One region of the Streptomyces sp. NPDC002868 genome, then DNA from elsewhere that is predicted to be linked to it. Evidence: riboswitches for the same ligand, from Rfam matches in the RefSeq annotation. Region 1 holds a riboswitch; the other holds the start of a gene.

Region 1 (4,185 bases):
GTCCTGCCCCAGTTCACCGAGCGCACCATCGGCGGATCCCGCACCCTTGATCCGTACTCCAAGCTGCTCGACGAGCGGATCATCTTCCTGGGCACCGTCGTCGACGACACCGCCGCCAACGATGTGATCGCACAGTTCCTGCACCTCGAGTACGCCGCCCCGGACCGGGACATCTCCCTCTACATCAACTCCCCCGGCGGCTCACTGAGCGCCATGTCCGCCATCTACGACACGATGCAGGTGGTCACCTGCGACGTGGAGACGACCTGTCTGGGGCAGGCAGCATCGACCGCCGCCCTGCTGCTCGCCGCCGGCGCCCCCGGCAAGCGGATGGCGCTGCCCGGCGCCCGGATCGTCGTCCAGCAGCCCGCGTTCGAGGAGCCGTTGCAGGGCCAGCCGTCCGATCTGGAGATCCAGGCACAGGAGTTGCTGCGGCTGCGCGCCCAACTCGCCGGGATGCTCGTACGCCACACCGGCCAGAGTCCGGAGCGGATCGCCGCCGACCTGGAGCGCGACAAGATCTTCGCGGCGCAGGACGCCAAGGCCTACGGACTGGTCGACCACGTGATCAAGAACCGCAAGACGTCACTCTCCGCCCCCGGTTCCAGGTGAGCGCCCGATGCCGCTACCCGAACTGCCGCCGCTGCCGGCGCTGACCCGCGCCGAGTGCGAGTTCATCGACAGCTATCTCGAAGTCCTCGATCTGCTGGGACGGATCAATCCGGCCCGCTCAACGCACACCTATGGAGCGCTGCGTGCGGCACAGGCGTTGGTCGGCCGGGCCACCGCGCTCAAGGACGCCCTGACGCTGATGCATATGCGCGGCGAGAGCGAGGTCCATGCGTCGACCCTCGCCGAGGCGCTCAGGGTCCTCGACGGCGAACGCAGGGCGCGCCGGGTGACAATGCCGCCCGCGTCCATGAGTTGACGAATCATCCGCTTCCGTCAACGGCCATTGGGGTACCTGCAGTCGTCCCCCATTCGGTGTAGTTGCGGTCTCCTGAATTACTACGGAGAACTTGCGCACCACGACTACCGATCTGGCGGAATGGGCTGTTCCGCTGCTGGTGCGGGAGTCCTCAGCTGTCCGTGGCCGGGCCCCAAATCAACTCTGTCCACCCGAACAGGTCAGTGGTGTCGAAGCTCACATACCGCCGTTTCGACTCGGAAATCCGGCGTGGTGTGGGTCAAGATCCCTGGGACGACAAGCCCCCGCCATCCCTGGCGGGGCGGTCCGGGCGGACGCCGAGTCCTGCCGCCGCTCCGGATGTCTGGTCGACAGAAGTGCACCGGCAGGAGTGGAGGACCCAAGCAGTACGGGACATCCGGACAGTCCGGTCGTCCCTCGGGGTGAAGCCGCATTTCGCGGCCGGGCATCTTCGTCCGTCCGAACCCGACAGGTCATCCTTCACAGGCGGCTGACGAAGGGTTGCGCATGACTGCGCAGATTCACGTCCCGTTTTTGCTGACCCGGGCAGGCGCCGTATCGGCCCTGACCCTCGCCGCCGTCGGCGGCTCAGTGCTGGTGCCGGGCGCCGCTTCCGAGGCACTCGCGGCTACGGCCCACGCCAACAAGGCACTTCAGGTTGCCTCTTCGAAGAAGGGAGCGCCGTACAAGTACGGCGCGTCGGGTCCATCCCGGTTCGACTGCTCGGGGCTGACGCTCTATTCGTACAAGAAGGCGGGCAAGAAGCTCCCACGCACCGCCCAGCAGCAGTTCAACAAGACCCGCCATGTCTCGGCGTCCTCGCGCCAGCGAGGGGATCTGGTCTTCTTCCACTCCGGCAACAGCGTCTACCACGTGGGTATCTACGCCGGCAGCGGCAAGATCTGGCACTCGCCCAAGACGGGCTCCTGGGTGAAACTCGAGAAGATCTGGACCAAGCGCGTCTGGTACGGCCGGGTGCGCTGACGGCCCCGGTGGCGCACCGGGCACGCTCCCGGTGCGCCACACCGCGTCAGTGCGCCAGCGGCTCGGCCAGCAGGGTCACGCCCAGCGCGGTGAGTGCCCCGCCGGTGACTCCTTCCACGGCGCGGGTGGTGCGCGGCCGCCGCAGCCACGTCCCGAGCCGGTCCACCAGCAGCGCCACCGCCGGGAACCAGAACAGCGCCAGGACGACGACGATCGCGGCAAGCAGCAAGGTGCGCGGCAGCACCGGCGCGCCGTCCGGCACGAACTGCGGTAGCAGGCTGAGGAAGAGGACCGGCGCCTTCGGATTGAGGACGTTGGTGAGGAAGCCCTGCCGCAGACTGCGTCCGACGCCGTCGGCCGCCTCGCCCTCCAGGTCCGGCCCGGCGGGCGCCGGACGCAGCGCGCCGCGCACCGCCCGTACCCCCAGGTAGAGCACATAGGCGCCGCCCACGATCTGCAGCGTGCGGAACAGCACCGGCACCGCGACCAGGACCGCCGCGAGCCCCGCCACCGCGAGCGCGGTGTGCACGAGCAGTCCCCCGGCGACGCCGACGGCGCAGGCCACGCCCGCACGCCGGGAGACGAGGGCGTTGCGTACGACGACGGTGAAGTCCGCGCCCGGCATGGCGACCATGCCCGCGGCGACCCCGGTGAAGGCGACGAGTTGTGCGTCCATGGCAGCCATCCTGGACCGGAGTGGGCCTTAGCGTGTACTTGGAATCTTCTAGGCCTGCCCAAAGCAATGCTTAAGGGGTGCCATGTACGACCCGACACGGCTGGCGGCGCTGGTGGCGGTCGCCGAGGCCGGTTCGATCACCCGGGCCGCAGCCCGTCTGGGCTATACCGCGCCCGCGCTCTCGCAGCAACTTGCCAAGCTGGAGCGCGAGGCGGGGGCGGCGCTGCTGGTGCGCCACCACCGCGGGGCGCGGCTGACGGCCGCGGGCGAGCTGCTGGCGACGCGGGCCCGCCGGGTGCTGGACGAGATGGAGCAGGCGCGGCACGAGCTGGCGCGGCTGGCAGGTCTGTCCGGCGGGCGGCTGCGGGTGGGCACCTTCACGACGGTCGGCATCCATCTGCTGCCGCCGGTGCTGAGCGCGTTTCGCCGTGCGCATCCGGATGTGGAGCTCGCCGTCGCGGAGTACGAACCGCCGGCCGGGGTCCTGGCCGTGGCGGCAGGCGATGTGGATCTGGCGCTGACCCATGCGTACGAACCGGGCGAACCGGCGCCGCTGCCCGCGGGTGTGGTGCTGGATCCACTGCTGGTGGAGGAATTGGTCCTGGTCACGGCGCCCGGCCATGCGCTCGCGGGCGGCTCGGGCCGGCTGCCGGTGGCCCAGCTGGCGGGCCAGCCGCTGATCAGCAGCGCTCCTTCGCATCCGTCGCGCAAGGGGGTGGAGGGGGCCTTGGCGCAGGCGGGGGCGAGCCCCGCCGTGGTCTGCGAGTCGCCGGGCTATGCGCTGGTGTGCGCGCTCGTCAGCGCGGGGCTCGGGGTGGCGGTGGTGCCGGAGATGGTCGCCGCGATGGCCGCGACGCCGCTCGGCGTACGGCAGTTGGAATCGGCGGCGTTCCGGCGGACGATCTCGGTGGCACACCGCGGCGAGGAGTCGGGTCCGGCTGCCGAGTCACTGCGGGCTCTGCTGCGCGGCGCGTTCGGCCGCGCGGGAAACTGACCGCCGGGCCGTGATCAGCTCTGCACCGGTACGGTCCACGGCAGGACGATCCAGACGGTCTTGCCGCCCTCCGGGGTCGGGGTGACCAGGAGCTGTCCGCCGCACTCCGCGGTGAGGCTGCGGATGATGACCATGCCGCGGCCGTTGTCCTGGCGGACGGCGGCGGGCAGCCGCTGCGGCCAGCGGGGGTGACTGTCGGTGACACCGATGCGCAGCTCCTCGTCCCGCTCGAGACGCAGGTCCACGGTAAAAGTGGGCGACTGGCCGAAGGTGTGCTGAACGGCGTTGGTGGCGAGTTCGGAGACGATCAGACGGACGGTGTCGACGGCTTCGGTCTCGACCGGCAGGCCCCATTCGGAGACGACGTCGGTGGCATATCTCCGGGCGGCGGAGACCGAGGCGGGGGCGCTCGGCAGAGTGACGGAGGCTTCCTGATGGTCTGCCATGGCGACGCTGTCCCTTTCCCACCGGGGCCGGGCTCCGACTCGTAGCGGATGAATGCGAGGACGGCCACGGATTGCGCTTCGCGCCAGAGTGCCACCTATCGTGCCGTCAGGGGCGGCGATCCACCAAGATGTGCATATATCTGTCGCCCAAAGCGGT
Region 2 (4,185 bases), on a different contig from region 1:
GGAGGGCCCCACGCCCGAGGAGATGGAGCGCGCGCAGGCGCAGTTGGAGCGCGAGTGGCTGGACCGGCTGGGTACGGTCGCGGGCCGCGCCGACGAACTGTGCCGGTACGCAGTGCTGTTCGGTGACCCGCAGCTCGCGCTGACCGCCGTGCAGCGGGTGCTGGACGTCACCGCCGAGGAGGTGCAGGCGGTTGCCCGGGCCAGGCTGCGCCCGGACAACAGGGCAGTGCTGGTCTACGAGCCCATCTCGGCCGACGACGGCGAGGGCGACGACAGCGACGAGACCGACGAGCACGAGGGGACCGACCAGTGAGCGACGCTGCCGTGACCATGCAGTTCCACCCGCAGCCGGCCGCCGGAGAGGCCCGGCCCTGGGCGTTCCCCGCCCCCGAGCGCGGCACGCTGGACAACGGGCTCACGGTGCTGCGCTGCCACCGTCCCGGCCAGCAGGTGGTGGCCGTCGAGATCTGCCTCGACGCGCCGCTGGACGCTGAGCCGGAGGGCCTCGACGGCGTCGCCACGATCATGGCGCGCGCCCTGTCGGAGGGCACCGACAAGCACTCCGCGGAGGAGTTCGCGGCCGAGCTGGAGCGCTGCGGAGCGACGCTCGACTCGCACGCCGACCACCCCGGCGTCCGCGTCTCCCTGGAGGTCCCGGTCTCCCGGCTGCCCAAGGCGCTCGGCCTGCTCGCCGAGGCGCTGCGCGCACCCGCCTTCGCCGACAGTGAGGTGGAGCGGCTCGTACGCAACCGTCTCGACGAGATCCCGCACGAGACGGCCAATCCGGCCCGCCGTGCGGCCAAGGAGCTCTCCAAGCAGCTCTTCCCGGCCTCCCTGCGCATGTCGCGCCCCCGCCAGGGCACGGAGGAGACCGTGGCCAGGATCGACTCCGCGGCCGTGCGGGGCTTCTACGAGGTGCATGTGCGGCCCGCCACGGCCACCGCGGTGATCGTCGGCGACCTCACCGGGGTCGACCTGGACGCCGTGTTGGCGGACACCCTCGGCACCTGGAAGGGCGACAGTGCCACGCCCCGTCCCGTACCGCCGATCACGGCCGACGACACGGGCCGCGTGGTCATCGTGGACCGGCCGGGCGCCGTGCAGACGCAGCTGCTGATCGGCCGCATCGGGGCGGACCGGCACGACCGCGTCTGGCCCGCGCAGGTGCTCGGCGCGTACTGCCTGGGCGGCACCCTCACCTCCCGCCTGGACCGCGTGCTGCGCGAGGAGAAGGGCTACACCTACGGCGTACGGGCCTTCGGCCAGGTACTGCGGTCCGCCCCCGACGGTTCGGGCGCCGCGATGCTCGCCATCAGCGGCTCGGTGGACACCCCCAACACCGGACCGGCGCTGGAGGACCTCTGGAAGGTGCTGCGCACGCTCGCGGCCGAGGGGCTCACCGATGCCGAGCGGGATGTCGCCGTCCAGAACCTGGTGGGCGTCGCCCCGCTGAAGTTCGAGACGGCGGCGTCCGTCGCGGGCACGCTCGCCGATCAGGTCGAGCAGTCCCTCCCGGACGACTACCAGGCGCAGTTGTACGTACGGCTGGCCGAGACCGGCACCGTGGAGGCGACGGCCGCGGCCGTCAACGCCTTCCCGGTGGACCGGCTTGTCACGGTGCTCGTCGGCGACGCCTCGCAGATCGAGGAGCCGGTCAGGGCACTGGGCATCGGTGAAGTGACCGTTGTCACGGGCTGATTGACCGCAAGACGATCCGTCATATCTGGCAAACAACCTAAAACAGACAAGCGGAACCCCGGCCTCCAAAGCGACGCCGGGGTTCTGTCTTATGCCCGGTTTGTTGGAGAGGCTGCCTGTCTGCCCTGTGGCATGCACTACAAAAATGCCTGTCTGTTTGGTGAATGAAAGATGCCCCGCCTAGCGTCGGTCCGGCTGTCCGCCAGTTGCCCGCCGCACCCGCGGCATCGGACAGTCATCGCCGAGTCCCCGTCAGGCGCGAGCCTGGGGAGCCGGGGACCCACTCAGTCCCTGGGGTGAATCGGACGCCTTCGCACCCGTGCGGAGGGGCCCGTAGGAGACCTTCCTGCTCCGAACCCGTCAGCTAACCCGGTAGGCGAGAAGGAAGGAAAGGATCAGCCACTACATGGCGTTCACCCGTGCCACCGGGAAGCATCGTGCCCCGAGCCGTCTGACGCGCAAGAGCGCGAGCATGGCGGGCGTCGCGGCCCTTGCCACCACCGGCGTCATCGGAACCCTCGCTTCCCCGGCGCTCGCCGCCGAGCCCGGTGCCACCGCGGTCGAGGACACCGGCCTGACCCAGATCGTGGCCGCCGACTCGCTCGCCGACCAGATCGCCGACCAGGCCGCCGCCCAGAAGCAGGAGGCCGCCGAGGCCGCCGCCAAGGCGAAGGCCGAGGCTGAGGCCAAGCGCAAGGCCGAGGCCCGCGCCAAGGCTGCCCGCGAGGCCAAGGAGCGCGCCGCCCGTGAGGCCGAGCGCAAGCGCCTCAACTCCTTCGTCTCGCCGATCTCCGGCTCGTACGTCTCCACCGGCTACAAGACCGGCGGCGCCATCTGGTCCTCCGGCAGCCACACAGGCATCGACTTCCACGCGGCGTCCGGCACCACCGTGCACGCGGTCGGCTCCGGCACCGTCGTCGAGGCCGGCTGGGGCGGCGCGTACGGCAACAACGTCGTGATCAAGATGAACGACGGCTCGTACACGCAGTACGGCCATCTCTCGTCGATCAGCGTCTCTGTGGGCCAGAGCGTCACCCCTGGCCAGCGGATCGGCCTCTCCGGTGCGACCGGCAACACCTCCGGGCCGCACCTCCACTTCGAGGCCCGCACCAGCCCGGAGTACGGCTCCGACATCAACCCGGTCGCGTACCTGCGCGCGCACGGCGTCGGCGTCTGAGCGACACCCGAGTGGACGAAGGCCCTGGCCGCCGCCGGGGCCTTCGGCGTTCGGTCCTCTGGCCAAAAGATATCCATGAATTTCCAGGTGCCATCGGAAAATCCGGCCCACTGCAATAGAGTCACCGAACAGGCGTCAATCGGCTGCGTTTCGCGCGGATTAAAGCGGAGGTTCGGTCATGCGCATTCCCGCGCACTCGGTATGCACAGCGATCCGCGACGACATCGTCTCCGGTGTATTCGAGCGCGGCAGCCGGCTCACCGAGGAGCAGCTGGCGCGCCGCTACGGCGTCTCCCGGGTCCCCGTGCGGGAGGCCCTGCGCACGCTGGAGTCCGAGGGTTTCGTCACCACCCGCCGCCACGCCGGCGCCTGCGTCGCCGAGCCCACCGAGCAGGAGGCGGCCGACCTGCTGGAGGTCCGGATGCTGCTGGAGCCGCTGGGCGCTGCCCGGGCCGCCAAGCGCCGTACGGAAGCGCACCTCAAAGTCCTGCGTGGTCTGGTCAGACTGGGGCAGGAGCGGGCCCGCCGTGGCCAGGGCGAGGATCTGCGCTCGCTGGGCGGCTGGTTCCACGAGACGCTCGCCCAGGCCTCCGGCAGCCCCGGCCTGACCGCCCTGCTCACCCAGCTGCGGCACAAGATCACTTGGATGTACGCCGTCGACCAGCCCGCCAAGCCCATCGAGTCCTGGGCCGAGCACGGCGCGATCGTGGACGCCGTGGCGCGCGGCGATGTGGAACGGGCGCGGGCGCTGACCGCGCTGCACGCCGAGCGGGCCACGGCCGCGCACCGGCTGCGCCGTCCCGAGCGGGTGAGGACTTCGCAACATGCCGTAAACACCGCGAGCGCCCGCAATTAACAGCCGCACCGTATACAAAGAGAAGATATTCGTGGGGCGGATTTTATGCTGCCCGAATTCATGGTTCCCGGACCGCAAAAAAGCGGAGCCGCGGTCTCCCGAATTCGGGATGCCGCGGCTCCGCCGTCGAGCAATTCGACTGGCAGGTTCAGACGGTCTCGGGAAGCTCTTCGAGCCCCTCGGCAACCAGCTTGGCCAGGCGGTCCAGGGCGGCGTCGGCACCGTCCGCCTCGGAAGCGAGCACGATCTCCTCGCCGCCCTGAGCGCCCAGGCCGAGCACCGCGAGCATGGAGGCGGCATTGACCGGGTTGCCGTCAGCCTTGGCGATCGTCACCGGGACGCCGGCGGCCGTGGCGGCACGGACGAAGATGGAAGCGGGGCGGGCGTGAAGGCCCTCGGCCCAGCCGACATTGACGCGGCGCTCAGCCATGGTGTTGCCCTTCAAGTCTTAGCG

The links. A riboswitch is a leader RNA that binds a small molecule or an ion and turns the genes downstream of it on or off. The one in region 1 is predicted to bind cyclic di-AMP.
Region 2: linked by a shared signal. The riboswitch ahead of ACZ3H8_RS00495 (M23 family metallopeptidase) and the one ahead of ACZ3H8_RS18435 (C40 family peptidase) in region 1 are both predicted to bind cyclic di-AMP.

What each region holds. Positions count from the first base shown of each region.
Region 1 is NZ_JBVHDR010000005.1:382,479-386,663, forward strand. It holds gene ACZ3H8_RS18425 (ATP-dependent Clp protease proteolytic subunit) at 1-612, shown strand, start outside; gene ACZ3H8_RS18430 (hypothetical protein) at 620-928, shown strand; cyclic di-AMP (ydaO/yuaA leader) riboswitch at 1,278-1,432, shown strand; gene ACZ3H8_RS18435 (C40 family peptidase) at 1,436-1,912, shown strand; gene ACZ3H8_RS18440 (LysE family translocator) at 1,959-2,588, opposite strand; gene ACZ3H8_RS18445 (LysR family transcriptional regulator) at 2,671-3,582, shown strand; gene ACZ3H8_RS18450 (ATP-binding protein) at 3,597-4,028, opposite strand.
Region 2 is NZ_JBVHDR010000001.1:117,216-121,400, forward strand. It holds gene ACZ3H8_RS00485 (M16 family metallopeptidase) at 1-313, shown strand, start outside; gene ACZ3H8_RS00490 (M16 family metallopeptidase) at 331-1,698, shown strand; cyclic di-AMP (ydaO/yuaA leader) riboswitch at 1,928-2,091, shown strand; gene ACZ3H8_RS00495 (M23 family metallopeptidase) at 2,105-2,875, shown strand; gene ACZ3H8_RS00500 (GntR family transcriptional regulator) at 3,054-3,731, shown strand; gene ACZ3H8_RS00505 (HPr family phosphocarrier protein) at 3,880-4,161, opposite strand.